DNA from 3 places in the Pseudomonas sp. Marseille-Q7302 genome. Region 1 is predicted to be linked to each of the others. Evidence: riboswitches for the same ligand, from Rfam matches in the RefSeq annotation. Region 1 holds a riboswitch; each other region holds the start of a gene.
What was found. A riboswitch is a leader RNA that binds a small molecule or an ion and turns the genes downstream of it on or off. The one in region 1 is predicted to bind cobalamin.
Positions count from the first base shown of each region.

Region 2: another riboswitch for cobalamin. It lies ahead of cobO (cob(I)yrinic acid a,c-diamide adenosyltransferase); the one in region 1 lies ahead of cobW (cobalamin biosynthesis protein CobW).
Region 3: another riboswitch for cobalamin. It lies ahead of ACWPW1_RS20220 (ABC transporter substrate-binding protein); the one in region 1 lies ahead of cobW (cobalamin biosynthesis protein CobW).

Region 1 covers NZ_CBCOPK010000001.1:2,583,096-2,592,884, forward strand. Annotated here, with positions in the region: gene ACWPW1_RS12135 (vWA domain-containing protein) at 109-771, opposite strand; gene ACWPW1_RS12140 (ATP-binding protein) at 774-1,820, opposite strand; gene cobN (cobaltochelatase subunit CobN) at 1,822-5,571, opposite strand; gene cobW (cobalamin biosynthesis protein CobW) at 5,578-6,630, opposite strand; cobalamin riboswitch at 6,733-7,072, opposite strand; cobalamin riboswitch at 7,131-7,468, shown strand; gene ACWPW1_RS12155 (CbtB domain-containing protein) at 7,556-7,741, shown strand; gene ACWPW1_RS12160 (CbtA family protein) at 7,754-8,431, shown strand; gene ACWPW1_RS12165 (cobalamin biosynthesis protein) at 8,428-8,802, shown strand; gene ACWPW1_RS12170 (segregation and condensation protein A) at 8,793-9,521, opposite strand; gene ACWPW1_RS12175 (L-threonylcarbamoyladenylate synthase) at 9,632-9,789, opposite strand, start outside.
Region 2 covers NZ_CBCOPK010000001.1:1,698,478-1,708,266, forward strand. Annotated here, with positions in the region: gene ACWPW1_RS07785 (LacI family DNA-binding transcriptional regulator) at 1-589, shown strand, start outside; gene ACWPW1_RS07790 (2-hydroxyacid dehydrogenase) at 680-1,657, shown strand; gene ACWPW1_RS07795 (mandelate racemase/muconate lactonizing enzyme family protein) at 1,668-2,867, shown strand; gene ACWPW1_RS07800 (four-helix bundle copper-binding protein) at 2,873-3,202, opposite strand; cobalamin riboswitch at 3,300-3,494, shown strand; gene cobO (cob(I)yrinic acid a,c-diamide adenosyltransferase) at 3,590-4,216, shown strand; gene ACWPW1_RS07810 (cobyrinate a,c-diamide synthase) at 4,210-5,508, shown strand; gene bluB (5,6-dimethylbenzimidazole synthase) at 5,505-6,155, shown strand; gene cbiB (adenosylcobinamide-phosphate synthase CbiB) at 6,152-7,060, shown strand; gene cobD (threonine-phosphate decarboxylase CobD) at 7,053-8,042, shown strand; gene ACWPW1_RS07830 (cobyric acid synthase) at 8,039-9,490, shown strand; gene cobU (bifunctional adenosylcobinamide kinase/adenosylcobinamide-phosphate guanylyltransferase) at 9,491-9,789, shown strand, end outside.
Region 3 covers NZ_CBCOPK010000001.1:4,335,135-4,344,923, reverse strand. Annotated here, with positions in the region: gene cobG (precorrin-3B synthase) at 499-1,785, shown strand; gene ACWPW1_RS20235 (precorrin-8X methylmutase) at 1,778-2,404, shown strand; gene ACWPW1_RS20230 (precorrin-2 C(20)-methyltransferase) at 2,404-3,144, shown strand; gene cobJ (precorrin-3B C(17)-methyltransferase) at 3,132-4,802, shown strand; cobalamin riboswitch at 4,809-4,956, shown strand; gene ACWPW1_RS20220 (ABC transporter substrate-binding protein) at 4,988-6,004, shown strand; gene ACWPW1_RS20215 (FecCD family ABC transporter permease) at 6,001-7,035, shown strand; gene ACWPW1_RS20210 (ABC transporter ATP-binding protein) at 7,032-7,796, shown strand; gene ACWPW1_RS20205 (Mpo1 family 2-hydroxy fatty acid dioxygenase) at 7,781-8,299, opposite strand; gene ACWPW1_RS20200 (IclR family transcriptional regulator domain-containing protein) at 8,442-9,296, shown strand; gene ACWPW1_RS20195 (MFS transporter) at 9,415-9,789, shown strand, end outside.

The DNA.
Region 1 (9,789 bases):
GCAAGACGGAAGCCTCGCTGCGTTGGGCTTCGACGGCAGAGCCGTCGCAGCCCAACCTACGTCCGTAGCATCCGTAGGTTGGGCTGAGCGCAGTGAAGCCCAACAGGGCTAGACGACCGGCACCTCTTCGAGATGCCGGTACTCCGCCCCCAGGCGGCGAGCCAGTTCCCCTGCCCGCCCCAGGCGCAGCGGACCCAGCTCGATGTCCAGGACCCGAATGGGACAATTCGGGACCGCCAGGCCTTCCAGCTCGCGCAGCCGCCCATCGGTGACCAGCAGCAGCTGACACTCTTCACCGGGATGCTGCCGGCGGCGGCGCGCCAGCCAGTCCTCAGCTTCCGCCAGCCCGGCCAATAACGGCGTGCCGCCGCCCGCTTCCAGCTGATCCAACCAGGCCTGCAACACCTGGCCACTACGCTGCCCCTGGAAGGACCACTCGGGTCGCGCGCCCGCCGCTTGCAGCACCGCCACCCGGACCCGCTGTCGATAGGCCTGTTCGAACCAGTCGGCCAGCACCCCCTTGGCCTGGGCCAGGGCGCCATGGCGACGAGTGGACGCAGAGTGATCGAGGATCACCAGCCAGAGTTGGGCTGGCCGTTGACTGCGAGGCTGGCGCACGAGATCGCTCATGCGCTGCGGGCGACCACGGAGCAATGTGGGCACCCAGGCGACGGCGCCTGCTGCGCCCGGCGACCGTGCGCCTTGACGACCGCCTGACGCCTTGCCCACCCCGACCCGGGCATCGCGATCCTGGGTGTGGGGAGATCGGATGCCTAGGGCTTTTTTAGCCCGCCCAGTCGACGTCTGGGGCCGCCTGCCACAGGCTCCGGTGCCAGAGCGCCCCAGGCGTCTCCCTCACCTCCCGCAGGCTCGCCTTCACCCTGTCCCTGTTGGTTACCCATCCCCTGCTCAGGAGTGGCGGAAGAAGGTGACTCACTTTGCAGGGGTGGTATTGTCTGAGCGGAATCCGCTGGCTCTCTGCGCCGATGGCGCAGGGCGAAGTCGGCTACGGCGGTAATGTCCGCGTGTTCTATCGCTATGGCGCCGCGCCAGGCGGCATGCGCTCGAGCGGCGCGCAGCCAGACCAGGTCGGCGCGCAGGCCATCGACGCCAGCCTGGTGGCAGCCCGAGGTGATGGCCTCAAGGGCCGCATCATCCAGGGGAATGCTGGCCAGGCGCTCACGGGCCTGGGCGCAACGTTCGCGCAACCACGCCTGATCAGGCTCCCAGTGGGCGACGAATGCCGTGGGATCACTATCGAAGGCCAGTCGCCGACGCAAGATCTCAGCGCGTTCACGCGGCGCCGGCCGGCTGTCTAGTGCCAGGGCGAAACCGAAGCGGTCGAGCAACTGCGGACGCAGCTCGCCCTCCTCTGGATTCATGGTGCCTACCAGCAGGAAACGGGCAGCATGTTCATGGGAGATGCCGTCGCGCTCTATCCGGTTGAGACCGCTGGCGGCTACGTCCAGCAGCAGGTCCACTAGGTGGTCCGGCAGCAGATTGACCTCGTCGACATAGAGCACACCCCCGTCCGCGGCGGCCAGCACCCCGGGCGCGAAGCGCGCCTGGCCCGCGCCGAGGGCGGCGTTCAGATCCAGGGTGCCGACGATGCGCTCTTCACTGGCGCCCAGCGGCAGAGTGACGAAGGGGCCACCCCCGAGCAGATCCGCCAAACCACGCGCCAGGGTCGACTTGGCCATGCCGCGGGGCCCTTCGATCAGCACCCCGCCAATCCGGGGGTCGATGGCATTCAGGCACAGCGCCAGTTTCAGGTCGTCCGCGCCGACCACGGCGGCCAGGGGGAAGACGGGAGCGGTCATCTCAGGCTTCATCCATATCCATCAGTAGCTGTTCGAGGGCTTCACGGTAGTCGCCTGGCTCCTGCCAGAGGCCGCGCTGCTGGGCTTCCAGCAGGCGTTCGGTCATGTCGCGCAGGGCTTCGGGATTGTGGCGCTCGACGAAGTCGCGGGTATCGGCGTCCAGCAGATAGGCATCGGCCAGTTGCCGATAGTGGTGGTCCTCCACCAGTTCGGTGGTGGCGCTAAAGCCGAACAGATAGTCCACTGTGGCAGCCATCTCGAAAGCGCCCTTGTAGCCATGGCGCTTCATGCCGGCGATCCATTTGGGATTGGCCGCTCGCGAACGCACGACCCGGCCCAGTTCTTCCTTGAGGGTGCGGATGCGTGGCAGGTCGGCCTGGGCATGGTCGCCGAAGTAGCTGGCGCGGCGCTGGCCGCTCAGGGTCTCGGCAGCCGCCAGCATGCCACCCTGGAACTGGTAGTAGTCGTTGGAATCGAGCAGGTCGTGCTCGCGATTGTCCTGATTCTGCAGCACCGCCTGCAGGCGACCCAGACGCCGGGAGAAGTCGTCGCGCGCAGCAGTGCCCTCGTCCTCGGCGCCATAGGCATAGCCGCCCCAGTTGAGATAAGCGGTAGCCAGCTCGCTGCGGTCCTGCCATTGGCGCTCCTCGACCGCACCCTGGACACCGGCGCCATAGGCCCCAGGCTGGGCGCCGAAGATGCGCCAGCCCGCCTGACGCCGGGCCTGGTCGGCCTCGATGCCGGCCGCTTCCAGCGCGGCCCGCTCCCGCCGCACCTGGGCGGCCAGGGGATTGAGGTCGTCCGGTTCGTCCAGCGCGGCGACAGCCTGGATCGCGGCATCGAACAACCGCACCAGGCCACCGAAGGCATCGCGGAAGAAGCCGGAGATACGCAGGGTGACATCCACCCGCGGTCGATCCAGCAGTGACAGTGGCAGGATCTCGAAGTCTTCGACCCGGGCGCTGCCGGTCTGCCACACCGGGCGCACGCCGAGCAGCGCCATGGCCTGGGCGATGTCATCGCCGCCGGTTCTCATGGTCGCCGTCCCCCAGACGGAAAGGCCCAGCTGGCGCAGGTGATCGCCCTCCTCCTGTAGATGGCGCTCCAGCAGCAGGTTGGCCGACTGCCAGCCAAGTCGCCAGGCCGTCATGCTTGGCAGGTTGCGCACGTCCACGGAGAAGAAATTACGCCCGGTGGGCAGCACGTCCAGTCGGCCGCGACTCGGCGCCCCACTGGGCCCGGCCGGGACGAAGCGACCGCCCAGAGCGGCCAGCAGGCCGCCGATTTCCGCAGGGCCACAGCCATCCAGGGCCGGTGCCACCTGCGCGACCAGCTGCTCCAGCACCGGGTGGGTCGCCGGCAGGTCGGCCAATGCCAAGGGCAGTGGTTCGCCATCCACCATCGCGGCGACCAGGGCGAGCGCGAGCAGCTCAAGACGCTCGCGGGTGTCGCCCCGGGTGCGCCAGGGTTCCGCGGAAAGCGCGGCAAGGCACGCCGGACGGTCGCCCTGCCAGGGCTCGCCAAGATCGGCGGCCAGAGGATCGAACGCCAGCTGCAGATCCTTGGCCAGGGCACGCAGCAGGCTGGCGTTGCCGCCCTGGGCGTCGCCGCGAGGAATGCGCAGCAGGGCCACCAGGGTGTCGCGGCGCAGCTGGCCGGTCGGGGATTCGCCGAACACGTGCAGGCCATCGCGGATCTGGGATTCCTTGAGGTCGCAGAGATAGGCGTCCAGCTGCGGCAACCAGCTGTCGGGGTCATCGGTAATGACCAAGCCCAGCTCGCGGTCCAGGGCAGTCTCGCGCACCAGCTGCAGGATCTCGGCGCGCAGCTCGGTGGCCCGGCGCAGATCCAGCAGGCTGGCGTCGTAGTATTCGTCGGCCAGGCGTTCCAGGTCACGCAGCGGGCCATAGCTCTCGGCCCGGGTCAGCGGCGGCATCAGGTGATCGATGATCACCGCCTGGGTACGACGCTTGGCCTGAGCACCCTCGCCCGGATCGTTGACGATGAAGGGATAGACGTTGGGCAGCGGCCCGAGGATGGCGTCCGGCCAACACTCCTGCGACATGCCCACGCCCTTGCCCGGCAGCCATTCCAGGTTGCCGTGCTTGCCCAGGTGGACCACCGCCTGCGCCCCATAGGCCTCGCGCAGCCAGAAGTAGAAGGCCAGGTAGCCGTGGGGCGGGACCAGCGACGGGTCATGATAGACCGCAGCGGGATCGACGTCATAGCCGCGGGCCGGCTGGATGCCGACGAAGGTCAGGCCGAAGCGCACCCCGGCCACCATCAGCCGGCCACGCCGCTGCATGGGATCGGCCTCGGGCGGCCCCCAGCGCTCGGTCACCGCCTGCTGCAGGCTCGGCGGCAACTGGCCAAATAACGCCTGGTAGTCGTCCAACGCCAGGCTCTGCAACGCTGGGCGCAGATCGCGCAGGGCACTGTCGTTGGTGACGCCACCGAGCAGGCGCTCGATCAGCGCAGTACCGCTCTCCGGCAGATTGGCCACCGGGTAGCCGGCCGCCTGCAAGGCCTCCAGCACCTTGAGGGCCGCCGCCGGGGTATCCAGGCCTACGCCGTTGCCGATGCGACCATCGCGGGTCGGATAATTGGCCAGGATCAGGGCGATGCGCTTGTCCGCCGGCGGGCGCCGCGCCAACTCGACCCAGTTGCGCGCCAGGCGGGCGACGAAGGTCATGCGCTCCTCGTCGGCCTGGTAGTTGACCACGTCGCTCTGGCTGCGCTCGCAGCGCCAGGCCAGACCCTTGAAGCTGATCGGCCGGGTGATGATGCGCCCATCCAGCTCTGGCAGGGCGATGTGCATGGCCAGGTCGCGGGCGCCCAGGCCCTGGGGATTCTCCAGCCAGCGCTCGCGGTTGTCCTGGGCACAGATGGCCTGGAGCACCGGCACCGGTCGGCGGAAAGGAGCCAGGTTAGGCCGCTCCGGACTGGATTGAGCGAAGCCGGTGGTATTGAGGATCAGCGCGGTACCGGTCTCATCCACCAGCCGCTCCACTTCCGTCAGGCAAGCGGATTCCTTGAGACTGGCCACGGCGATAGGCAGCGGATTCAGTCGCTGGGCCTGCAGTTGCTGGCAGAAGACATCAACGAAAGCCGTGTTGGCCGACTGCAGATGGGTGCGATAGAACAATAGCGCCGCCGTCGGCCAATCCGGCTGCCAGCGTTGGCGCCAGCCATCGAGGCCAAGGCCTTCGGGCTGGTACACCGCCACGCGCGGTAATTCTCGTGGCGCCTCGTGAGTGTAGCTGGCACCCAGGCATTCGGCGGCCAGGCAATGGAGAAAATCCCGGGCATTCGTCAGACCGCCTTGGCGCAGATAGCGCCACAATCGATCGGCCAGCTCGGGCGCGACCGTACCCAGGGCCATCAGCTCCGGATCAGGGCGATCGCAACCCGGTACCGCGATCAGGGTCAGACCCCGTGCGGCCAGCTCGGCGAGACGTTCCATGCCATAGCGCCAATACCCCTGGCCGCCGTGCAGGGAGATGAACACCACCCGCGCCTGGCTCAGCACCTCCTCGACATAGAGATCCACCGAGGCGTGGTTTTGCAGCTGCATGGGGTTGGCCAGGCGCAGGCTGGGATAGCCGTCATCCAGAGTGCGGGTGGCCTCGGCCAGGAGCGCCAGATGCGAGTCGCCACTGCAGAGGACGACGATTTCACCCGGCGTCTGCGCCAGGTGGGCAATGCCATCGTCCGGGACGAAACCGCCCGGCTGGGTACGCAGCAGATGCATCTAGGTTCAGGCCACCGCAGCGCGCAGCTGAGCGGTGATCGCCGCCTGGTCCAGCTCCTGGCCGATCAGCACCAGTTGAGTGCGACGGGGTTCCGCCGCCTGCCAGGCCCGGTCGAAATGCTTGTCGAAACGGGTGCCGACTCCCTGTACCAGCAGGCGCAGCGGCTTGCCGGCAATGGCGGCGAAGCCCTTCACCCGCAGCACGCCATGGCGCTTGACCACCTCGGTCAGCGCTGCCAGCAGGGTTGCTTCGGCGACCTCGGGCAATTCGACACCAAAGGAGTCGAATTCGTCATGATCGTGGTCTTCATGCCCCTCGAGGTCGTGGTGGGTCGGACGGCTGTCGATATGGGCCTCGGACTCGGCCTGCAGCCCCAGCAGCACCGACAACGGCAGCACGCCGCGACTGGCTTCCACCACCTTGACCGCCGGCGGCAATTCCTCGGTCACCTCGGCGCGGACCCGGGCCAGCGCCTCGGCATCCAGGCCGTCGGCCTTGTTGAGGATCACCAGGTCGGCGCTGGCCAGCTGGTCTTCGAACAGCTCATGCAGCGGCGACTCGTGGTCCAGGTTGGGATCCTGGCGGCGCTGGACGTCCACCTGCTCGGGGTGGGCGGCGAAGGTGCCGGCAGCCACCGCCGGACTGTCGACCACGGTGATCACCGCGTCCACGGTGCAGGCGTTGCGGATCTCCGGCCACTGGAAGGCCTGCACCAGCGGCTTGGGCAAGGCCAGGCCGCTGGTCTCGATGAGGATGTGGTCGATGTCGCCACGACGCGCCACCAGCTCCTTCATGACCGGGAAGAATTCTTCCTGCACGGTGCAGCAGAGGCAGCCGTTGGCCAGTTCGAAGACTCGACCCTGGGCTTCTTCTTCGGTGCAGCCGATGCTGCACTGACGGAGGATCTCCCCGTCGATGCCCAGTTCGCCGAATTCATTGACGATCACCGCGATGCGGCGGCCTTCGGCATGGTCGAGCATGTGGCGCAACAGGGTGGTCTTGCCGGAGCCGAGGAAGCCGGTGACGATGGTGACGGGGGTCTTGGCCAGGGTTTTCATGGGCTGCCCTTAGGTGAAATGCGAGAAAAGGCGGGCAGGCATGCCGGACGCTCGCACGCTGGCGAGGCCCTGGTGGCAGCCCGGATCACCCCGCCCGGTTGCGTATGGAAAACTAGCGAGGCAGGTCTCCTGGCTCACGGCGCCCGACTCCGGCCTTCCCGCGTGAGCAGTGGCCTTAGAGCTTGTTCATGATTTCGCGAGCTAGAGTCAAACAAGGCGAAGATGCTTAAGGAAGCGGATCGGACTCGCGCTCGAGTTTACGAATGGTAAATGAGCATTCCGAAAGCATCTTCAACGCAGTTGATCGACGCGCAGCACATTATGAACAGGCTCTGTGGAGAGGCTGAAGATGCCGCTTACAGTTGCGGGGGCAGCCGCGGTGTCGCACCGCGTTCCCTTTCAAGCTCTTGCGGACAAGAGCACCTCGAAGCCCGACAGGCTACGAGTGCCCCGCCGGGGTGTCAATCGGACAGGCTTGACCGTCGGACGACCCGCGTGGTCTGCTCGACCCTGCTTCAGGTGTCGCGACTCCGCCATGGGTCGCGGTGAAACGGGAAGCCGGTCCAAGTCCGGCACTGCCCCCGCAACGGTAGACGAGCGCAGGATCACGATGCCACCCGGCCGGCAAGCTTGGGGAAGGCGATCCTGGTAGTCGTACGGGAATGCGATCTTGAGCGAGCCCGCGCACGGCAAGACGAAACCTTCGTAGCAAGCGTCATTTACAGGGTGTAGATGAGCCTTGCGGAGAAGGATTCGACAACGCCGGGCCGAGCGCTGCCAAGCCCGCCCCCGCAAGACCCTCGTGAGTCCGGAGACCGGCCTGTCGCTTTCAAGCAACCCGCGGTGGGCGGTCGTGCTGGACGGCGGCTGCCTACCGGCCCGCTGCCTAGGCGCGTCCCTGCCGCTTCGACTCCGAGGCCTCGTCATGACCGCTGCCCGCTCCACCACCGCCCTGCCCCAGACCAGTACCCGCACCCAACGCCTGACGGCCACCCTGCTCGCCTGCCTGTTTGGCCTGGGCCTGGTGTTCCTGGCCGGCTTTTCCCATGTCGAGGCCCTGCACAACGGCGCCCACGACACCCGCCACAGCGAAGGCTTCCCCTGCCACTAAGAGGAGATCGGCATGTTTCAGCGTATCGCCTTCAGTGCCGGCGTGGCCGGCCTGCTCGCCGCCCTTCTGCTGAGCGTCCTGCAGAGCCTCTGGCTGACCCCGCTCATCCTTCAGGCGGAAACCTATGAGGTACAGGTCGAGGCACCGGTCATGACGGAGCAGCATGAGCACGGCGCAGAAGCCTGGTCGCCGGAAGACGGCTGGCCACGCACCCTGGCCACCTTTGGCGGCAACCTGGTGGTGGCTGTGGGCTTCGGCCTGGTCCTGGCGGGCCTGTTCAATCTGCGCACGCCGCACCGAACCTACCAGGGCCTGCTGTGGGGACTGGCTGGCTATGCCACCTTCTGCCTCGCGCCCAGCCTCGGCCTGCCACCGGAACTGCCAGGGACCGCCGCAGCCGACCTGACCCTAAGGCAAACCTGGTGGATCGGCACCGCTGGGGCCACCGCGTCCGCCCTCGCCCTGCTGGTCTTCGCCCGCCATCCCGGCTACAAGATCATCGCTCTGGGTCTGCTGGTATTGCCGCATGTGCTAGGTGCGCCCCAGCCCATCGAGCATTCCAGCCTGGCACCGCACGAGCTGCAGCGGCACTTCCAGATCGCCGTGCTGGCGAGCAATCTGCCGTTCTGGCTGTTGCTGGGACTGGCCTGCAGCTGGCTGTTTCGCCGTCAGGGTGCTTCGCACCCATGAAACGGGTTCTGGGCCTGGGCTGTCGGCGGGGCTGCTCGCTGGACGAACTCGCCGAACTGGCGCAGTCGGTGTTGCAGGAAGCCGAGTGCGAAATCACCGCCCTGACGGCCCTGGCCACGGTGGAAAGTCGACTGGAAGAAGGGGCCTTATGCGCCCTCGCCGAGCGCTGGCACCTGCCACTGCTCGGTTTCACGGCGGCGCAGTTGGCCCAGCAGGTCGGCGTCCTTTCACCCAGCGTTGTCGCGCTGGAACACACCGGTAGCTCGAGCATTGCCGAGGCCGCGGCATTGAGGGCGGCTGGCGAAGGTGCCCGATTGCGCGTGAGCAAGCGCAAGAGCGCGGCCGCCACGGCGGCCCTGGCCTATTCCTGAGGCGCCACTTCGGCGTCGGCGCCACTGATCCGGGCGCGGACATGGATGGGGCTGAAGGCTTCGTTCTGGACCAGCTCCACCAGGGATTCCTTGACCAGTTCGAGGATGGCCATGAAGGTCACCACCACACCGAGACGGCCTTCTTCCTGGGTGAACAGGGCGACGAAGGGCACGAAGGCGCCGTCCTTGAGTCGCTCCAGCACCTGGCTCATCCGCTCGCGGGTAGACAGCACCTCACGGGTCACCTGGTGGCTCTCGAAGAGATCCGCCCGGCGCAGCACCTCGCCCATGGCCAGCAGCAGCTCGCCCAGTTCGACCTCGGGCAACAGTTTGCGCGCACGCGCCTCGGGCGCCGGCAAAGTGGGTACCACGAAGTTACGCCCCTCGCGCGGCAGGTCATCGAGATCCTCGGCGGCCTTCTTGAAGCGTTCGTACTCCTGCAGCCGGCGAATCAGTTCGGCGCGCGGATCCTCTTCCTCGGCTTCCAGGCCTTCGGCACGGGGCAACAGCATGCGCGACTTGATCTCCGCCAGCATGGCTGCCATCAGCAGGTACTCGGCGGCCAGTTCCAGCTGCACCGCCTTCATCAACTCGACATAGCTCATGTACTGCCGGGTAATCTCGGCGACGGGGATGTCGAGGATGTCGATGTTCTGCTTGCGGATCAGATAGAGCAGCAGGTCCAGCGGACCTTCGAAGGCTTCGAGAAAGACCTCCAGCGCATCCGGCGGGATATAGAGGTCCTGGGGCAGCTCGGTGAAGGCCTCGCCATACACCAGCGCCAGGCGCAGCTGCTCGGGTTCGAGCAGCTGGGGATCCAGGGCCTCGCTCATGCTTCGATCATGAAGGGCGTGGGATCACCGGCACCGACACGGATCACCTCGGGCTCGTCGTCGGCCAGGCTGATAACGGTGGACGGCTGCAAGCCACCGGGTCCGCCTTCGATCACCAGGTCGACGAAGTGGTCGAGGCGCTCGCGGATTTCCC
Region 2 (9,789 bases), 880 kb from region 1:
GCTCCAGGCGGCGGGCGTACCGGTGGTGGAGACCTGGGATCTCAGCGCGGAGCCCATCGATCAGGGGGTGGGGTTTGACCATGAGGCAGTGGGCGCGCTGCTGGCCGAGCGGGCTAACGCTGGTGGTTATGCCCAGGTCGCCCAGGTGGCGGTGGACGACCCCCGCGGTACCCGGCGACGTCTGTGCCTGAGTCGGGCCCTGGCCACCCTCGGCATCGCCGAGACGGCGCCGGCGCTATTCACCGGCCTGCCCAGCCTGGAGCAGGGGCGCCAAGCCCTGTGCCAGCTGCTCGCCCAAACCAAGGTGCGGCCGCTGCTCGTGGTCTGCACCTCCGACACCCTGGCCCATGGCGTGCTGACCGAGGCCCTGGCGCAGGGGCTGGCGGTGCCCGGCGACGTGGCGGTGATCGGTTTCGGCGACATGGCCTTCGCGGCCCATACCCTGCCTGCCTTGACCACGATACGGGTGGATGCCACGGCCTTGGGGCACACGGCAGCGGAATTGTTGTTGGCCCGTCTGGCGGGTAGTGATGGAGAGCCACAGCAGCGCGACCTGGGTGTCGAGTGGATCGAGCGCGGTAGCGCCTAAGGACAGGTGGCGGTTGTCAGACGACTTGTTGGGCGCTAGGGTGATTGAAATGGTAGCGGTACCATTTTCGCTCAGCAGAGGAGGAGCCGGATGAAGATCGTGATGATTGGTGAAGCCGCCACGCACCAGGAGGCGCTTGCCAGGGACCTGGTCGGCCCGGCCACCTTTATTACCTTGCCGCGGGAAGCCCATAAGTCAGCCACCTGGGACGAGCGAATCGAGGACGCCGATGTTCTGGTCGCCATGCGTCTGCAGCGTTCAACGCGGGCGCCCAGGGTACGGCTGCTGCAGGTACCTGGCGCTGGTCTAGATGGCATCGATTTCGGAGTGCTGGCAGCGGACTGTCGCGTCTGCAACGTCTTCGAGCACGAGATTCCCATGGCCGAATACGCCCTGGCCTGCCTGCTGGATCATGAGGTGCGCCTGGGTGAGGCCCAGGCGGCCTTCGCCAGCGAGCGTTGGACCCATGCCTATCTGGGGCGCCAGCCGCGTGGTGAGTTGCAGGGCAGGACCCTGGCGATCCTGGGTTTCGGCAGGATCGGCCAGGCGGTGGCGCAGCGGGCGCGGGCCTTCGGCATGCGCATCCTGGCCATCACCCGTAGTGCCCGCGACGGCCGGGTGCCCGCCGGGGCCGATGCTGCCCTTGCGCCCGAGGCGCTGAACGAGGCTCTGGGCCTGGCCGATTACGTAGTGCTGGCCTGTCCGCTGGACGAGACCACCCGGGGCTGTTTCGGCGCTGCCCAGTTCGCCGCCATGCGGCCGGAGGCCGTGCTGCTGAACCTGGCACGGGCGGCGGTGGTGGAAGAAGCCGCCCTCTATCAGGCGCTCGCCGACCGGCGCATCGCCAAGGCGTACCTGGACGTCTGGTACCGCTACCCCAGTGGCGAAGGCGATCTCGTGGCACCCGCACGGCATCGCTTCGAAGAACTGCCCAATGCCGTCTGCACGCCGCATGTCTCGGGTTGGACCCACGGGCTGTTCGCGCGCCGCTATGCCTTCATCGCCGCCAACATCGAACGCCTGCGTCGGGGCGAAACGCTGCTCAATCAGGTCCACGGACCTCGCTAGAGGAGGCGCCGTGCGCATCACTCGCATTGAAACCATGAGGCTCACGCAACTGCCCAATCTGCTCTGGGTGGAGATCCACACCGACAGTGGCCTGGTCGGTCTGGGTGAGACCTTTCGCGGCGCCGAAGCGGTGGAGGCGCAGATACACTCGCTTTGCGCGCCACTGCTATTGGGTCGCGATCCCCTGCAGATCGAAGCCCACAGCCGGGCGCTGCTGCGTGGCTATCTGGGCTTCAACGGCAGCGGCGTGGAAACCCGAGCGGCTTCGGCGCTGGATATCGCCCTCTGGGACCTGTTCGGCCAGGCTATGGGCGTGCCGATCCATCAGCTGCTGGGTGGCCAGGTCCATGAGCGGATGCGCGCCTACAACACCTGCGCCAGTCCCAACTTCAATACCGGTGGTGAGCAGCGCCGGCTGATCGCCAAGGGCGAGGCCCGCGTGGCCGGTCGCTACGATGATCAGGTGGCGGCGGTGGAAAACCCGGGCGAACTGGCCCAGAGCCTGATGGACGAAGGGTTTGCCGCCATGAAGATCTGGCCCTTCGATGCCTTCGCCCTGGCCAGTGGCGGCCAGTATCTATCCAGCACCGACTTGCGCCAGGGTCTGGAGCCCTTTGCGCGCATCAGGGAGGCGGTCGGCGATGGCATCGAGGTGATGTGCGAATTCCATTCCTTGTGGAATCCGACCTGCGCCCTGCAGATCGCCCGAGCACTCAAGGACTACAACATCTTCTGGGCGGAAGATCCGATCAAGATGGATCACGTTCAGGGGTTGGCGGATTTCCGGCGGCTGGCGGGCATTCCGGTCTGCGGCAGCGAGACCCTGGCGATGCGCGGTGCCTTCCGCGATCTGCTGGCGGCCGATGCGCTGGACTATGTGATGGTGGACCTGTCCTGGTGCGGTGGGTTGAGCGAGGCACGCAAGATCGCCACCTTGGCCGAGGCCTATCAGAAGCCCATCGCCCCGCACGATTGCACCGGACCGGTGGTGCTGATGGCCTCGCTGCATCTGGGGTTGGCCTCAGCCAATGCCATCTTTCAGGAAGTGGTGCGAGCCTATCTGGCGGGCTTCTATCGTGAGCTGGTCACCGAGCTGCCGGTACTGGAGCAGGGCTGGCTGCTACCGCCAACCGCACCGGGCCTGGGCACCGCCCTGCATCCGGCGCTGCGTCAGCGGCCGGACCGGATCGGGCGGGTATCAACGCGGTAAGGGGCTCAGGCGGCCATGGCTGCGCAGGCATCGGCGCAGGCTTCACAGGCCTGGGCGCAAGCCTGGCAGTGGTCGGCCTTGTGCTTGCCGCATTCGGCGGCGCAGGCGCGGCAGGTCGCCACGCAGAGGGCACAGGCTTCGGCCAGGCGATCGCTGCCGCGCTGCATGAAAGTGGCGGCCAGACGGCAGGCGTCGGCGCAGTCACGATCCAGGCGCACGCAATCGCGCATCATGTCCAGATTGGCTTCACCCAGACAGGCGCTGGCGCAGGTTTCGCACGCGGCCGCGCAGTCGAGGCAGGCCTTGATGCAGGCAGCGAGGGAGGATTCGGTCATGGGTATCTCCTGGCAGTGGGGTGCTAAGGGTGGACCCGGCCGCCGGCCGCCGAGTTCGGCCCGCGCGATCGATTGACGCTCTCTCGGGTAGTCCGTACCCTGCGCCCTTGCACGTGGTGCCCCGTTTGAGCCGGGGTGAAACAGGGAAGCCGGTCGAGCCGGCGCTGCCCCCGCAACGGTAGTTGAGTAGCAGCTGCGCGAGACCCACTGGCCCCGGCCGGGAAGGGGCGCAGCGGGTGCCCGAGGGTATCGACTCACCAGCCCGGAGACCGGCCACGCTTGCGTTCATCTCGGCGATGCGGAGGGCGTCGTGCGGCGTCGCCACCTGCCTTGCGCGGGCGGCGTCTCTGCCCGTTTCTCCGTCGCGCCCGCACCCGGAGAACCGCCATGACCGACACCCCTGATTCGAACAGCCCCGAGCGTGACGAGCGCCATCGCGCGCGCATGGTGCGCAAGAAGGCGGTGATCGACGCCCGGATCGCCGATGCCCAGGACGAACGCGGCCTGCTGCTGGTGCACACCGGCATCGGCAAGGGCAAGAGCAGCTCCGCCTTCGGCATGGCGGCACGCGCCCTCGGCCACGGCATGCAGGTCGGCGTGGTGCAATTCATCAAGGGCCGCCGCGACACCGGCGAGCAACTCTTCTTCAGGCGCTTCCCCGACGAGGTGCGTTACCACGTCATGGGCGAGGGTTTCACCTGGGACACCCAGGATCGTGCCCGCGACCTGCAGTCGGCGGCCGCGGCCTGGGCGGTGGCAGTGGAGCTCTTGCGCGATCCGGCCATCGGCCTGGTGCTGCTAGACGAACTCAACATCGCCTTCAAGCATGGCTATCTGGAGGTCGACCAGGTGCTGGCCGATCTCGCCGGGCGCCCGGCGCACCAGCATGTGGTGGTGACTGGCCGCGGCGCGCCGCCGGCCCTGATCGAAGCCGCCGACACCGTGACCGACATGAGTCTGGTCAAGCATGCCTTCCAGGCCGGCGTCCGCGCCCAGCAGGGCATCGAATGGTAGGCGAACCGCGGCACTGCCCGGCGCTGCTGATCGCCGCCCCGGCCTCCGGTCAGGGCAAGACCAGCGTCACCGCCGCCCTGGCCCGGTTGCATGCACGCCAGGGTCGGCGGGTGCGGGTGTTCAAGTGCGGCCCGGATTTTCTCGATCCGATGATCCTCGCCCGTGCCAGTGGCGCCCCGGTCTACCAGCTCGATCTGTGGATGATCGGCGAGGCCGAGAGTCGGCGCCTGCTGTGGGAAGCGGCGGCGGAGGCGGACCTCATCCTCATCGAAGGCGTCATGGGGCTGTTCGACGGGCAGCCGTCGGCGGCGGACCTGGCCGAGCGCTTCGGCGTACCGGTGCTGGGGGTGATCGACGCCGCGGGCCTGGCGCAGACCTTTGGTGCCCTGGCCTATGGCCTGGCCCACTATCGGCCGAGCCTGCCGTTCGCCGGTGTGCTGGCCAATCGCAGTGGCAGCCCGCGGCAGACGCAGCTGATCCGCGGCAGCCTGCCGGAGGGCATGACCTTCTTTGGCAGCCTGCCAAGAGATGCCGGCATCGAGCTGCCCAGTCGCCACCTGGGGCTGATCCAGGCCGACGAGGTCACCGACCTGGATCGCCGCCTGGACATGGCGGCCGATGCCCTGGCCGCCAGCTCCGACATCGAATTGCCGCCGCCAGTGGCCTTCGCCGCGCCGGAGCCGACGCCGGTCGAACCGCTGCTGGCCGGGGTGCGCATTGGCGTGGCCCGCGATGCGGCCCTGGCGTTTCTCTACCAGGCCAACCTGGACTTGCTGCGCGCCCTGGGCGCCGAGCTGCAATTCTTTTCCGTGCTCGCCGACTCGACGCTGCCGGAAGCGGACAGCCTCTATCTGCCGGGCGGCTATCCCGAGCTGCACCTGCAGGCGCTGTCCAATAACCTTGGCATGCGCGCTGCCATTCGCGCTCACCATGCCGCCGGCAAGCCGATCCTCGCCGAGTGCGGTGGCATGCTCTATCTGCTTCAGGAGCTGACCGACAAGGCCGGTGAGTCCGCCGCCATGCTCGGTCTCTTGCCGGGCAGCGCACGGATGCAGGCCCGGCTGACCGCCCTGGCCCTGCAGTCGGTGGAGTTCGCGCAGGGCACCTTGCGCGGCCACACCTACCATCATTCCGCGCTGGAGTCGCCCGAGGCACCCTGGGCGCGGGGTCTGTGCCCCAATGGTAAGGCGGTGGCCGAGGCGGTCTATCGAGACGGTCGCCTCACCGCCAGCTATATTCACTTCTACATGCCGTCGGCACCCGCCGCGGCCGCCGCGATGTTCAAGCCGTGACCACGACACCCTATACCCCTGCCGAACAAGCCGCCGTCTACCGAGCCATCGCCGAGCGCCGCGACATGCGCCATTTCTGCGGTGGCGAGGTGCCTCCCGAACAACTGGCCCGCCTGCTGGGTGCCGCCCACCAGGCCCCCAGCGTCGGGCTGATGCAGCCCTGGCGCTTTCTGCGCATCAGCGATCCGGTCTTGCGCCAGCGCCTGCACGAGCTGGTGGAGGAAGAGCGCTGCGCCACCGCCGAAGCCCTCGGCGAGCGCAGCGATGACTTCATGAAGCTCAAGGTGCAGGGCATTCTCGACTGCGCCGAGGTGCTGGTCGCTGCCCTGATGGACGGGCGCGAAGCCCATATCTTCGGCCGCCGTACCCTGCCGGAGATGGACCTGGCCTCGCTCTCCTGCGCCATCCAGAATCTCTGGCTGGCCGCGCGTTGCGAAGGCCTGGGCATGGGTTGGGTCTCGCTGTTCGACCCGGAAGCGGTGCGCACCCTGCTGGAGATGCCCGAGGGGTCCCAGCCAGCGGCCATCCTCTGCCTGGGGCCGGTGGAAGCCTTCTATCCGCGACCCATGCTGGAGGAGGAGGGCTGGCGTCAGGGCCGCCCGCTGGAAGAACTGGTCTTCGAGAATCGTTGGGGCCAGAAGCCATGATGCTGGCCTTCGCGGTCGTCGGCGGCATGCTGCTCGACCTGCTGCTCGGCGAACCCCGGCGGGCCCATCCCCTGGTGCTGTTCGGCCGCTACGCCGACAGCCTCGAAGCGCGCTTCAACCCCGGTGGCCGTGGCTGGCGCAGTCATGGGGTGATGGCCTGGAGCCTGGCCGTGCTGCCCTGGGTGCTGCTCACCGCCTTGCTCTGCCAGATCGGCTGGCTGGCCTGGATCATCCAGCCTCTGGCACTGTATCTGGCGGTGGGACTGCGCAGCCTGGGCGAGCACGCCGAGCCGGTGGCACGTGCCCTGCAACGCAACAACCTGCCCGAGGCGCGGCGCCGGGTCGGCTACCTCGTCAGTCGGGAGACGGGCGAGCTGGACGAAACCGCTGTGGCCCGCGCCGCCACCGAATCCGTACTGGAGAATGGCAGCGACGCCGTCTTCGCCGCGTTGTTCTGGTTCGCCCTGCTCGGCGCGCCGGGCGTGGTGCTCTATCGCCTGGCCAATACCCTGGACGCCATGTGGGGCTACCGTACCCCACGCCTGGAGCGTTTCGGTTGGGCTGCGGCGCGCCTGGACGATGTGCTCAACTATATTCCCGCGCGTCTGGTCGCCCTGACCTATGCCGGTCTTGGCCGCTTCTGGAGCGCCATCGAAAGCTGGCGCTCCCAGGCGCCGCTGTGGGACAGCCCCAACGCTGGCCCGGTGATGGCCGCCGGCGCCGGGGCCCTGGGGGTGAGCCTGGGCGGCGCTGCTCGCTACCACGGCGAATGGCACGAGCGTCCGTTGTTGGGTCGCGGTCCGGCCCCTACCTTCCTGGCCATCACCCGTGCCCTCCAGCTGGTACGACGCGGCGCCTGGGTGTGGACCTTGCTGATCGCCCTGGGAGGACTGCTGCTTGCTTGAGCACGGCGGTCGACTACGGCGCGCGGCGCGCACCTACGATATCCCCCTAGCCGACTGGCTGGACCTGTCTACCGGACTGGCCCCCTGGCCCTGGCCATTGCCCGAGATTCCCGCCAGTGCCTGGGCGCGCCTGCCCGAGCCCGATGACGGCCTGGTGGACGCCGCCTGCAGCTACTATCGTGCGTCCGCGCTGTTGCCAGTGGCTGGTTCCCAGGCTGCCATCCAGGCGCTGCCTGTCTTGCGCGCGCCTTCGCGAGTCGGGGTGCTGGCGCCCTGTTATGCCGAGCACGCCCTGGCCTGGCGTCGCGCCGGCCACGAGGTGCTGGCGTGGAGCGAGGAGCAGATCGCGACCGGGCTCAACCAGCTGGACGTACTGGTGGTGGTCAACCCCAACAACCCTACTGGGCAGCGCCTCTCACCTGCGCGGCTGCTGGACTGGCATGCCCGCCTCGAAAGGCGGGGCGGTTGGCTGGTGGTGGACGAGGCCTTCATGGACCCTACGCCAGGTGCAAGTCTCGCGCCCTTCAGCGATCTGCCCGGGCTGATCGTGCTGCGCTCCTTTGGCAAGTTCTTCGGGCTGGCCGGCATGCGCCTGGGCTTCGTGCTTGCCGCGCCGGACTTGCTTTCGCCGCTCGATGAGCATCTCGGTCCCTGGACGGTCAACGGGCCCAGTCGTCATCTTGCGCGGCAGCTGCTGGTCGACCAGACGGCTCATGAGCGCCAGCGTGAGGCGCTTCGGCAAGCCGGCGAGCGCCTGGCGGCGGTGCTCGCCGGGCACGCCCTCGACCCTAGCGGTGGCTGCGCCCTGTTTCAGCTGCTGCAGCGCCCGGATGCCACGGCCCTGCACGAGCACCTGGCGCGCCAGGCCATCCTTACCCGCTTGTTCCCCGACCTTGGCGCCCTGAGATTCGGCCTGCCGGGCGACGAATCCGGCTGGCAGCGCCTGGACCAGGGGTTGGCCAGCTACCGGAGTCCCCTATGAGTACGCTGATGGTGCAGGGCACCACGTCCGACGCCGGCAAGAGCACCCTGGTGGCCGCCCTGTGCCGCTGGCTCTATCGCCAGGGTGTAGGGGTAGTACCCTTCAAACCGCAGAACATGGCGCTCAACAGCGCGGTGACCGCCGACGGTGGCGAGATTGGCCGGGCCCAGGCGGTCCAAGCCCAGGCCTGTGGTCTGGCGCCCCATACCGACATGAATCCCGTGCTGCTCAAGCCCAATACCGACGTCGGCGCCCAGGTGATCATCCATGGCCGCGCCGTCACCAGCATGGACGCCAAGGCCTATCACGCCTACAAGCCCGTGGCCCGCGAAGCGGTACTGGCCTCCCATGCCCGGCTGGCCGAGCGCTTCGAGGTGGTGCTGGTGGAAGGCGCCGGCTCGCCGGCCGAGATCAACCTGCGCCAGGGCGACATCGCCAACATGGGCTTCGCCGAGGCGGTGGACTGCCCGGTGCTGCTGGTGGCGGACATCGATCGTGGCGGTGTCTTCGCCCATCTGGTCGGCACTCTGGACCTGCTCGAACCGAGCGAGCAGGCGCGTGTCGCCGGCTTCATCATCAACCGTTTCCGCGGCGACCTGGCCCTGCTGCAACCCGGGCTGGACTGGCTCGAAGCCCGCACCGGCAAACCGGTGCTTGGCGTGCTGCCCTATCTGCATGACCTGCACCTGGAGGCCGAAGATCGCCTGGCCACAGGCCAGGTCGCCAAGCAGGGACCCCGCTTGCGGGTGGCGGTGCCGGTGATGCCACGGCTGAGCAATCACACCGATTTCGATCCCCTGCGTCTGCACCCCCAGGTGGAATTGCTCTTCGTTCGGCAGGGCGAGGCCCTGCCCGCGGCGGATCTGATCATCCTGGGCGGCTCCAAGAGCGTGCGCAGCGACCTGGCCTTCCTGCGCGCCCAGGGCTGGGACACGGCCATCGCCCGCCATCTGAGATACGGCGGCCGAGTACTGGGTATCTGCGGCGGCTTCCAGATGCTGGGCGAGCGCGTCGCCGATCCCCTCGGCCTGGAAGGTGCCCCCGGTGACAGCGCCGGTCTGGGTCACCTGGCTATGACCACCGAACTGGCGGCGGAAAAGCAGCTGCGCAACGTGCGCGGCTGGCTGTGCGACGGCGACGCCGAGGTCGCCGGCTACGAGATTCATGCCGGCGTCAGCCAGGGAGCGGCGCTGGAGCATCCGGTGCTGCGCTTCGACGATGGTCGCGTCGATGGCAGCCTCAGCGCAGACGGCCAGGTGCTGGGTACCTACCTGCACGGCCTGTTCGAGTCGCCCGCTGCCAGTGTCGCGCTGTTGCGCTGGGCGGGTCTGGCCGAGCCGCAGCAGCTGGACTACCACGCCTTGCGCGAACGCGATCTGGAGCGCCTGGCCGACCTCGTCGAACACCATTTGGACACTGGGCGCCTGCGCGCCCTCTGCGAGCTCTAGATGCGCGAACTCATTCTTGGCGGCGCTCGCTCCGGCAAGAGCGCCCTGGCCGAGCGCCTGGCTGCCGACTGCGGACTGGCGGTCACCTATATCGCTACCGCCGGGGGCAGCGATGCCGAACTGGCGCGCCGCATCGAACGCCACGCGGCGCGTCGGCCCGCGCACTGGGCGCTGGTGGAAGAGCCCCTGGCGCTGAGCGAACGCCTGCAGGCGCTGGCCGCGCCAGAGCAGTGTCTGCTGGTGGACTGCCTGACCCTCTGGCTGACCAACCTGCTGCTGCTCGACGATCCGCAGCGCTT
Region 3 (9,789 bases), 1.8 Mb from region 1:
AACTGGCAGGTACATGCCAGGCTCGGTACTTCCTATGTCAGCGAAGTTGAGCAATGCACAGCGGAGCGGTTGCTCCGTGCTTGGACGAGATACCCTAACGTCTCACGACGTTGGCATGGGCCAAATGATACCAAGGCATCCCAAAGATGGATTGACCCCTTGCGGGGTCAAATCACCCGCAGGGAGTCTTGTTACGTTTAGATACAATTTCCTTGGTGGAAACTGCTCTCTGTTACGTCTGATTGATCAATTTATAGCCAAAAAATGGCCAAATTTGAGACGTACTTACCCTGGCAAGCAGGGATCGCATTGTCCCCACAAGTGGGTCGAATCAGGCGCGGCAGAGCCGGCTCTCGTGCTTTATTTAGGCTTCAAACCCCTGTAGAACAAGGGTTTCGGCGCCAAGACTAAGCTGGTCGACCAAGCACAACACGAGCATACGTGTCGCACCAAAGCGGGCATAATAGCCTCTTTCCCCGTCCAGCCCGACCTTCCGCCGTGAATCCTCCGTCTCCTTCCGCCCTCGTCCCGCGGCCTTCGGCCTGTCCGGGATTGCTGCGCATCGTGCCCGCCCGCGATGGCGGCCTGTGCCGGGTGAAGTTGCCGGGCGGACGCCTCACGGCGATCCAGGCGCGGGCCATCGCCGCGGCCAGCCAGCGCTGGGCGAGCGGTGTGCTGGAACTGACCAACAGAGCCAACCTGCAATTGCGTGGCGTGCGCCCGGACGGCGCCAACGCCCTGGTGGCCGCGCTGCAGGCCGCCGGTCTGGGCCCAAGCGATCCAGCCGCCGACGACGTGCGCAACGTGCTGCTCAGCCCCGCCGCGGGCCGCGATCCGCAGCAACGGCGGGACGTCCGTCCCCTGGCCGCCGAACTGCTCGCGCTGCTGGAAGGCGATCGCCGCCTGCATGGCCTGTCGCCCAAGTTCGCCCTGCAACTGGACGGCGGCGAGGCCCTGGCACGGCTCGACCATGCCCATGACGTCTGGCTGTCGGCCCACGCCGAAGGCTATCTCCTCGGTCTGGCCGGTACCCCGCTGGATGCGCCGCTGGGCCTGATCCCCACGGGGCGCGAGAGGGCGGCGGTGGCAGCCCTGCTGCACCGTTTTCTCGACCTCGCCGGCCCTGAGCAGAGCCGCATGCGCCAGCTGCTGGCGCAGCATCCGGTTGCGGAGCTACTGGCTGGACTGGACCTGCTGCCGGCTCCGGCTACCCCTCGTTCGCCAGCGGCAACGGCGCGGCGCCTGGGCAGTCATCCGCAGCGCCAGGCGGGCCTCTGCTGGGTCGGTGCCCAGCCCGCGTTGGGGCGGCTGCCGGCCATGACCCTGGCAGCGGTCGCCGAACTCGCCGAGCACCACGGCAATGGCGAACTGCACCTGACGCCCTGGCAGGGCCTGCTGCTACCCGATGTGCCGGTCGGCACGGCGCCGGACCTGCTCGCGGCCTTGGGCACCCTGGACCTGACCACCGACCCCGCCGCGCCCCTGGCCCGGCTGATCGCCTGTACCGGCAGCCAAGGCTGTGCCAAGGGCCAGGCCGATACCAAGGGCGACGCCCTGCGCCTGGCCGAGCGGCTGCCGGCAGGCGTGGAGGTACACCTCTCCGGCTGCCCGCGCAGTTGCGCCCTGGCCGGACAGGCCCCCCATACCCTGCTGGCCGTGGCCTCCGGCCGCTATGACCTCTTCGTGCGCGACGCTACCCAGCCCGGCCCGGGCCGACGGCGCGCCACCCATCTGTCCCTCGACGAGGCCGCCGCCTGGCTGGCCCGGAGTCCTAGTGATGCTTGAATACGAACGCGACGGCCAGGCGATCTATCGCCAATCCTTCGCCACCATCCGCGCCGAGGCCGATCTCTCGGCCATCCCCGCCGACCTGGAAAAGCTCGCCGTGCGGGTGATCCACGCCTGCGGCATGGTCGACGTGGTCCAGGACCTGGCCTTTTCCCCGGGCGCCGGCGCGGCCGGTCGCGCGGCCCTGGCGGCCGGCGCGCCCATCCTCTGCGATGCGCGCATGGTCGCCGAGGGCGTCACCCGCACCCGGCTGCCGGCCGCCAATCAGGTGATCTGCACCCTGCACGACGAGGGCATCCGCGAACTGGCCGTGGCCCAGGGCAACACCCGCTCGGCGGTGGCCCTGGAGCGCTGGCGGCCGCACCTGGCCGGCAGCGTGGTGGTGATCGGCAACGCCCCCACGGCGCTGTTCTATCTGCTGGAGATGCTCGACGCCGGGGCGCCCAGGCCGGCGCTGATCCTCGGCATGCCGGTGGGCTTCGTCGGCGCCATGGAGTCCAAGGACGCCCTGGCCGCCGACAGTCGCGGCGTGCCCTACGTCATCGTGCGCGGCCGACGTGGCGGGAGTGCCATGGCCGCGGCAGCGGTCAATGCCCTGGCCACGGAGGTGGAGTGATGGCCGGCCGCCTGCTCGGCCTGGGCGTCGGCCCCGGCGATCCGGAACTCATCACCCTGAAGGCCCTGCGCCTCCTGCAGGGCGCGCCGGTGGTGGCCTATTTCGTCGCCAAGGCCAAGGCCAACGCGGGCCAGGGCGGCAATGCCTATGGCGTCATCGAGGGCTATCTGCTGGACGGCCAGCAACGCCTGCCGCTGGTCTATCCGGTGACCACCGAGAAGCTGGCGCCGCCGCTGTCCTACGAGACGGTGATTGCCGACTTCTACGACACCGCCGCCGCCCAGGTGGCCGACCATCTGGACGCCGGCCGTGACGTGGCGGTGATCTGTGAAGGCGATCCCTTCTTCTACGGCTCCTACATGTACCTGCACGACCGCCTGGCCGAGCGCTACGAGGCCCAGGTGGTGCCGGGGGTCTGCTCCATGCTCGGCGGTGTCGCCATGCTCGGCCTGCCGCTGGTCTATCGCAACCAGACCCTCACGGTGCTCTCCGGGGTGCTCTCCGCCGAGGAGCTCAAGGCACGTCTCGCGAGCGCCGACGCCGCCGTGGTGATGAAGCTCGGGCGCAACTTCGAGAAGGTGCGCCAGGTGTTGCGCGACCTGGGCCTGGACGAGCGCGCCCGCTACATCGAACGCGCCACCATGGACAACCAGCGCATCGTCGCGCTGGACGAGGTCGACCCCATGGCCTCGCCGTATTTCTCGCTGGTGGTGGTACCGGGGGTGAAATGGAAGGGTTGAGCCCGGCCATCGTCATCCTCGGCCCCGGCGCCCTGGCCACTGCCCGCCGCCTGCAGGCTGGCCTGCCGGGCAGCCTGGTGCACGGCCTGGCCGGGCGGGTCAAGGGCGACGTGACCTACACCGCTTTCGGCGACCATCTGCGCGACCTCTATCGCCAGCAGCGGCCGCTGCTGGTGCTCTGCGCCGCCGGCATCGTCATCCGCACCCTGGCGCCCCTACTGGACGACAAGACCGCCGAGCCGCCGGTACTGGCGGTGGCCGAGGACGGCAGCGCCGTGGTGCCGCTGTTGGGCGGCCTGGCCGGCGCCAATCGCCTGGCTCGCCAGCTGGGTACCTTGCTGGACGTGGTCCCGGCCATCACCACCAGTGGTGAGCTGAGATTCGGCACCTGCCTGCTCGATCCACCGGCCGGCTATGCCCTGGCCGACGTCGACGTGGCCAAGCACCGGGTGGCCGATCTGCTGGCCGGCGCCCCGGTACGCATCGAAGGCGAGGCGCCCTGGCTGGATGAGGTGCCCCTGGCCCGCGACCCCGCTGCGCACCAGCGCATCCTGGTCTCGCCGCTGGCCAGTGCCGATGACCACACCCTGCTCATCCATCCCCGCGCCGTGCTGGTGGCGGTACGCGCCGATGCCAGCGCCGCCGCCGTCACCGAACTGCTTGCCAGCACCGGCTATGCGCCAGGTGCCGTGGCGGTGCTGCTGGCGCGGGCGGAAGACATGGCCGCGCCCGGCCTGGTCGAGCTCAGCCAGGCGCTGGATGTGCCGTTGAGATTCGTCGACGCCAACACGCCGGACTTCGCCCTGACGACGGTGGAACGGGCCCAGGAGCGGGGCATCGCCCTGCACCTGCATGACCGGCCCCTGGACGCCGAGAACCTCGGCCAGCGCCGTGGCCGCCTCAGCGTGGTGGGCCTCGGCCCGGGCGCGGCCGAGCTCATGGCACCGGTGGTGCGCCGCGCTCTGGACCAGGCCCAGGACGTACTCGGCTACGCCACCTACGTGCAAATGGCCGGTCCCTTGCGTCCGGACCAGCTGGCCCACGCCAGCGACAACCGTGAAGAATTGCAGCGTGCCCGCCATGCCTTCGAGCTGGCTGCCAGCGGGCGCCAGGTAGTCATGGTGTCGTCCGGCGATCCGGGTGTCTTCGCCATGGCCGCCGCGGTGCTGGAGGTGCTGGAAGGCGCCGATGATCCGCGCTGGGCGGCGGTGGAGCTGGAGATCCTGCCGGGCATCACCGCGGCCATGGCCAGCGCTGCCCTGGCCGGGGCGCCCCTGGGCCACGACTTCTGCCTGATCTCCCTGTCCGACAACCTCAAGCCCTGGGCGGTGATCGAGCAGCGCCTGCGCCAGGCCGCGGCAGCGGACCTGGCCATGGCCTTCTACAACCCCATCTCCAAGGCTCGCCCGCACCAGCTGGAGCGCGCGCTGGACGTGCTGCGCAGCTGCCGTTCGGCGACCACCCCGGTGATCCTCGGCCGCGATGTCGGCCGTCCCGGCGGGGGGCTCGAATACACCAGCCTCGGCGCCCTGCGCAGCGACATGGTGGATTCACGCACCCTGGTGATCCTCGGCTCCAGCCATACCCGGCGCTTTCCGCGGGCCGATGGCGGCGAATGGGTCTATACGCCGCGCTGGTATGATCCGGAATTGTTATAAAGTAACATTTAATGCTTGAATCCTGGTCGTCGCTGGCCCACCCTCGGCGACCCTTCCTATTCCCTGGCGGGAAGCCGGTGAGAGTCCGGCGCGGTCGCGCCACTGTGAGCTTCGTAAGAAGCGAGCCAGACCTCGCCAGGGGACATCCATCATCCACAAGGGACGCGTCATCCCAAGGAGAGTCCATGCTTCGCCGTCTTTCACCGCTGCTCGCCGCCGGCCTGCTATCCGTTTCCGCCCTTAGCGCCCAGGCCGCCACGACCTATCCGCTGACCATCCACAACTGCGGCCGTGACCTGGTCTTCGAGCGCGCGCCCCAGCGCCTGGTCAGTCTGGGCCAGGCCAGTACCGAGTTGCTCTTGCGCCTGGGCGTGGGCTCGCGCCTGGTGGGTACCGGGGTCTGGTTCGGCGGCCTGCCGAAAGACCTGCAGGAGGAGGGCAAGGGCATTCCGCGCCTGGCCGACAACGCTCCCAGCTTCGAAGCCGTGGTCGGTACCCGGCCGGACCTGGTGGCGGCGCAGTACACCTATCACGTCGGACCCGGCGGCGAGGTGGCGGACTTCCCCCGCTTCGCCAAGCTGGGTATCGCCGCTTATGTGGCGCCCAGCGATTGCGAGGGCAAGGCGGTGACCGCTGATTCCAACAGCGACGGCAGCCGCAGCGCGCCCTTCGACATGAACCTGGTGACCCGCGAGGCCCAGGAACTGGCGGCCATTCTCGATGTGCAGCCGGTTGGCAAGCAGTTGGTTGCCGAGCTGGATCACCGCATCGCCGCCGCTGGCGAGCAGGCCAAGGCGGCCGGGGTCCAGGGGCGTTCGGTGCTGTTCTGGTTTTCCAGTCCACGCCTGGAAGGCGATCCCTGGGTCGCTGGCAACCTGGGCGCACCCGCTTGGATCGCCCGCGCCTTGGGCCTGCGCAACGTGGTCGACAGCGCCGAGGAATGGCCGGCGGTGAGCTGGGAGCGCATCGCCAGTCTGGACCCTGACTATATCGTCGTGGCGCGCATGGACCGCCGTCTCTATCCTGCCGATGACGTCGACAAGAAGCTGGCCTTCCTGCGCAGCGACCCCCTGACCCGCGAATTGCGCGCCGTGCGCGAGAACCACCTGCTGGTGGTGGACGCCCCGACCCTCAATCCCTCGTTGCGGGTGGTGGACAGCGTCGAGACCCTGGCCGCCGACCTAGCCAAGCCGCAACCATGAGCCTGCCCCTGGCAGCCGAAGGGGCCCGGCCCTGGCGCTGGCTGCTGGGCCTGGCCGCCGTGCTGGCGCTGGCGGCGAGCGTGGTGCTGGCGGCGTCCTTCGGCGAGATGCCGATCGCGCCCCTGACCAGCCTGCAGGCCATCGCCAACGGCCTCGGCCTGGGGCCCTATCCGGTGGAGCGCATTGTCCAGGGCATCGTCTGGGAGTACCGCCTCAGTCGTGCCCTGGTGGCGGCCTGCTGTGGCGCGGGCCTGGCGGTCTCCGGCGCCATTCTCCAGGCGCTGTTGCGCAACGCCCTGGCCGAACCCTATGTGCTGGGGCTTTCGGCGGGGGCCTCCACCGGCGCGGTGCTGGTAATGCTGCTGGGCGTCGGCGGCGGGGTGCTCGGGGTCTCGCTCGGCGCCTTTCTCGGCGCGGTGCTGGCCTTCGCCGTGGTGTTGCCGTTTCTGGGCGGCGGTGGCAGCACCCGCATCATCCTCGCCGGAGTGGCCGCTTCCCAGCTGTTCAATGCCCTGACCGCCTATATCGTTGCCACCGCAGCCAATGCCGAGCAGGCGCGCAGCGTCATGTTCTGGCTGCTCGGCAGCCTGGCCGGGGTGCGCTGGCCAGACGTCTGGCTGGCCGCCGGGGTGGTGCTCGCCGGGCTGCTGGTGTGCCTGGCCTGTGCCCGGGCGTTGGATGCCTTCGCCTTTGGCGAAGACGCCGCCGCCAGCCTTGGCGTGGCAGTGGGACCGCTGCGTCTCCTGTTGCTGGCGGTCACCGGCCTGATCACCGCCTGCCTGGTTAGCCTGGTGGGCGCGGTGGGCTTCGTCGGCCTGGTGATCCCCCATGTGGCGCGCTTTCTGGTCGGTCCGGGGCATGGGCGCCTGCTGCCGACCTGCGCCCTGATCGGCGCCCTGTTCATGGTGCTGGCCGACATCGTCGCCCGTACCCTGGTGGCCAAGCAGACCCTGCCCATCGGCGTGGTCACCGCCCTGGTCGGCGCGCCGGCCTTCGCCTTCATCCTCTATCGCGCACGGGAGGTCCGATGAGTCTCGCCGCGCGCGACGTCGCCTGGAGCGCCGGCGGCCAGCCGATCCTCCGCGGGGTCACGCTGGCGGTACCGCCCGGTGGGGTGCTCGGGCTGCTCGGCCCCAACGGCTCGGGCAAGTCCAGCCTGCTGCGGCTGCTGGCCGGGCTGCGCCGGCCGGAGGAGGGCAGGGTCAGCCTCGACGAGACGCCCCTGCAGGACCTGCGCCGGCGCGACCTGGCGCGCCGGGTAGCCCTGGTGGAGCAGCAGGCCGGTACCGAAGCTGATCTCTCGGTAGCCGAGGTGGTGCGCCTGGGCCGTACGCCCCATCGGGGCCTGCTCGATGCCTGGAGCGCCCGCGATGCCGAGGTCTGCCAGCGGGCCCTGGCCCAGGTAGGCCTGGTCGACAAGGCTGCCCGCCGCTGGCACAGCCTCTCCGGTGGCGAACGCCAGCGCGCCCAGATCGCTCGCGCCCTGGCCCAGCAACCCAGCGAACTCCTGCTGGACGAACCCACCAACCACCTCGATATCCAGCACCAGCTGGAGATCCTCGACCTGGTGCGCCGGCTGCCGGCCACCTGCGTGCTGGCCATCCACGACCTGAACCTCGCCGCGTTGTTCTGCGACCGCCTGGCGGTGCTCAAAGACGGCCAGCTGGTGGCCGAAGGCGCGCCTGCCGAGGTGCTGACGGCCGAGCTGATCCAGCAGGTCTGGGGGGTAAGGGCGCAGGTGGCGCTGGACGGCCCCGATGATCGGCCGACGATCCGCTATCGACTGGCCTGACGCCGCCGCACCGGGCCGGCCCGCTCTTCGATCACCCGCCGCAGCGCCGGGCGCCCGCCCAGCAGGAACACCAGTTCCGCGACGATGAACAGCGGGCCGATGGCTAGGCCGGCGATATCGTCGAAAAAGGCCGGCTTGCGTCCCTCGTAGTGGTGGCCGACGAACTGGATCGCCCAGCCGACCAGGAACAGACCCAGCCCCCAGGTCAGCCAGACGCCCGTGGCCTGGGCTGCCAGCGCGGCACCCAGCCAAATGGCAAGACCGAGCAGGCCGCTCATCAGCAGCCCCAGCGGCCGATCCAGGCGCAGATAGAAGATCGCCACCGCGCCAGCGACCGGCAGTGCAGGGGACAGTGGCCAGCCAGCGAGCGTGAATACGGGGCGGGACAGCAGGATGGCCACCGCCAGCATGATCAGCAGGATGCCGGGGAAGTGGCTGGCGATGTTGCGCGGATCGCGGTGGTAGCTTGCGTAGTGGCTGAGATGATCTTCCAGGGTTTTCATCGACAGGCATCCAGGCGGCTGGCGTGAAGCCTCAGCATGCCTCTGGACGAGCGCTTTCGTCTGCGGGGGCGAGAAGAAATGCGATTGCGATAATCGCCCCCTCGCTCGATAATCGATCAAAAGCCTGCCGAGGACCGGTTCGATGGACGATAACCGCACCGCTCACGCCACGGGCCTGCCGCCGCTGGCCGCGCCGCCCATCATCGCCTCACCAGCCAAGCGCATCGAAGCCTTTACCGGCGACCCGAATTTCATGACCTCCCTGGCCCGCGGCCTCGCGGTCATCCATGCCTTCCAGGAACGCAAGCGCCAGCTGACCATCGCCCAGATCAGCCATCGCACCGAGATCCCTCGCGCCGCCGTGCGCCGCTGCCTGCACACCCTGATGAAGCTCGGCTACGTCACCACCGACGGTCGCACCTATTCGCTGCTGCCCAAGGTGCTGACCCTGGGGCACGCCTATCTGTCGTCCACGCCGCTGGCGGTCACCGCCCAGCCGGTGCTCGACCGCCTGAGCGAGCAGCTGCATGAAGCCTGCTCCATGGCCACCCTGGAGGGCGACGAGATCCTCTACATCGCCCGCTCGGCCACGCCGCAGCGGCTGATCTCGGTGGACCTCAGCGTCGGCAGCCGGCTGCCGGCCTATTGCACCTCCATGGGCCGCATCCTGCTCGCCGCCCTTGACGATGCGGCGCTGCACGACTATCTGGAGCACGCCGATCTGCAGGCCAAGACCAGCCGCACCCTCTACCAGCCACCGGCGCTCATCGAGTGCCTGGGCCAGGTACGTCAGCAGGGCTACGTGATCGTCGACCAGGAACTGGAAGTGGGCCTGAGGTCCCTGGCGGTACCCTTGCGCGACGCCGCTGGCCAGGTACTGGCGGCACTCAACGTCGGCACCCACGCCAGCCGGGTCAGCCGCCAGGAGCTGGAGACGCGGTTCCTGCCGGTGCTGCTGGCAGCCAGCCAGGAATTGAGTACTCGGCTGTTTCACTAGCGAATCCGGTCGATTATCGGCCATGTCTCCGATAATCGAATTGTCAGCTGTTCGGGGTTGGGCTTAACGTCGGCGCAGTGGCGCACTACGCCGATAACAACAACACGAGCAGACCACCATGACGCAAACCCTCGCAGGCGCCGTGCCCCTGGCCGACCATCCGGCCACGGCGACAGCCGGCACCCTGGACGTCCAGCAGTTCATCAATCGCCAGGCACTGTCCGCCTACCAGTGGCGCATCGTCGCCCTGTGCTTTCTGATCGTCTTCCTCGATGGCCTGGACACCGCTGCCATGGGTTTCATCGCCCCGGCGCTGTCGGTGGAGTGGGGCATTCCGCGGGCCAGCCTCGGCCCGGTGATGAGCGCCGCCCTGGGTGGCATGGTCTTTGGCGCCCTGGGCTCCGGTCCGCTGGCCGACCGCTTCGGCCGCAAGGGCGTGCTGGTGGTCGCCACCTTCCTCTTTGGCGGCTTCAGCCTGCTGTCGGCCTTCAGC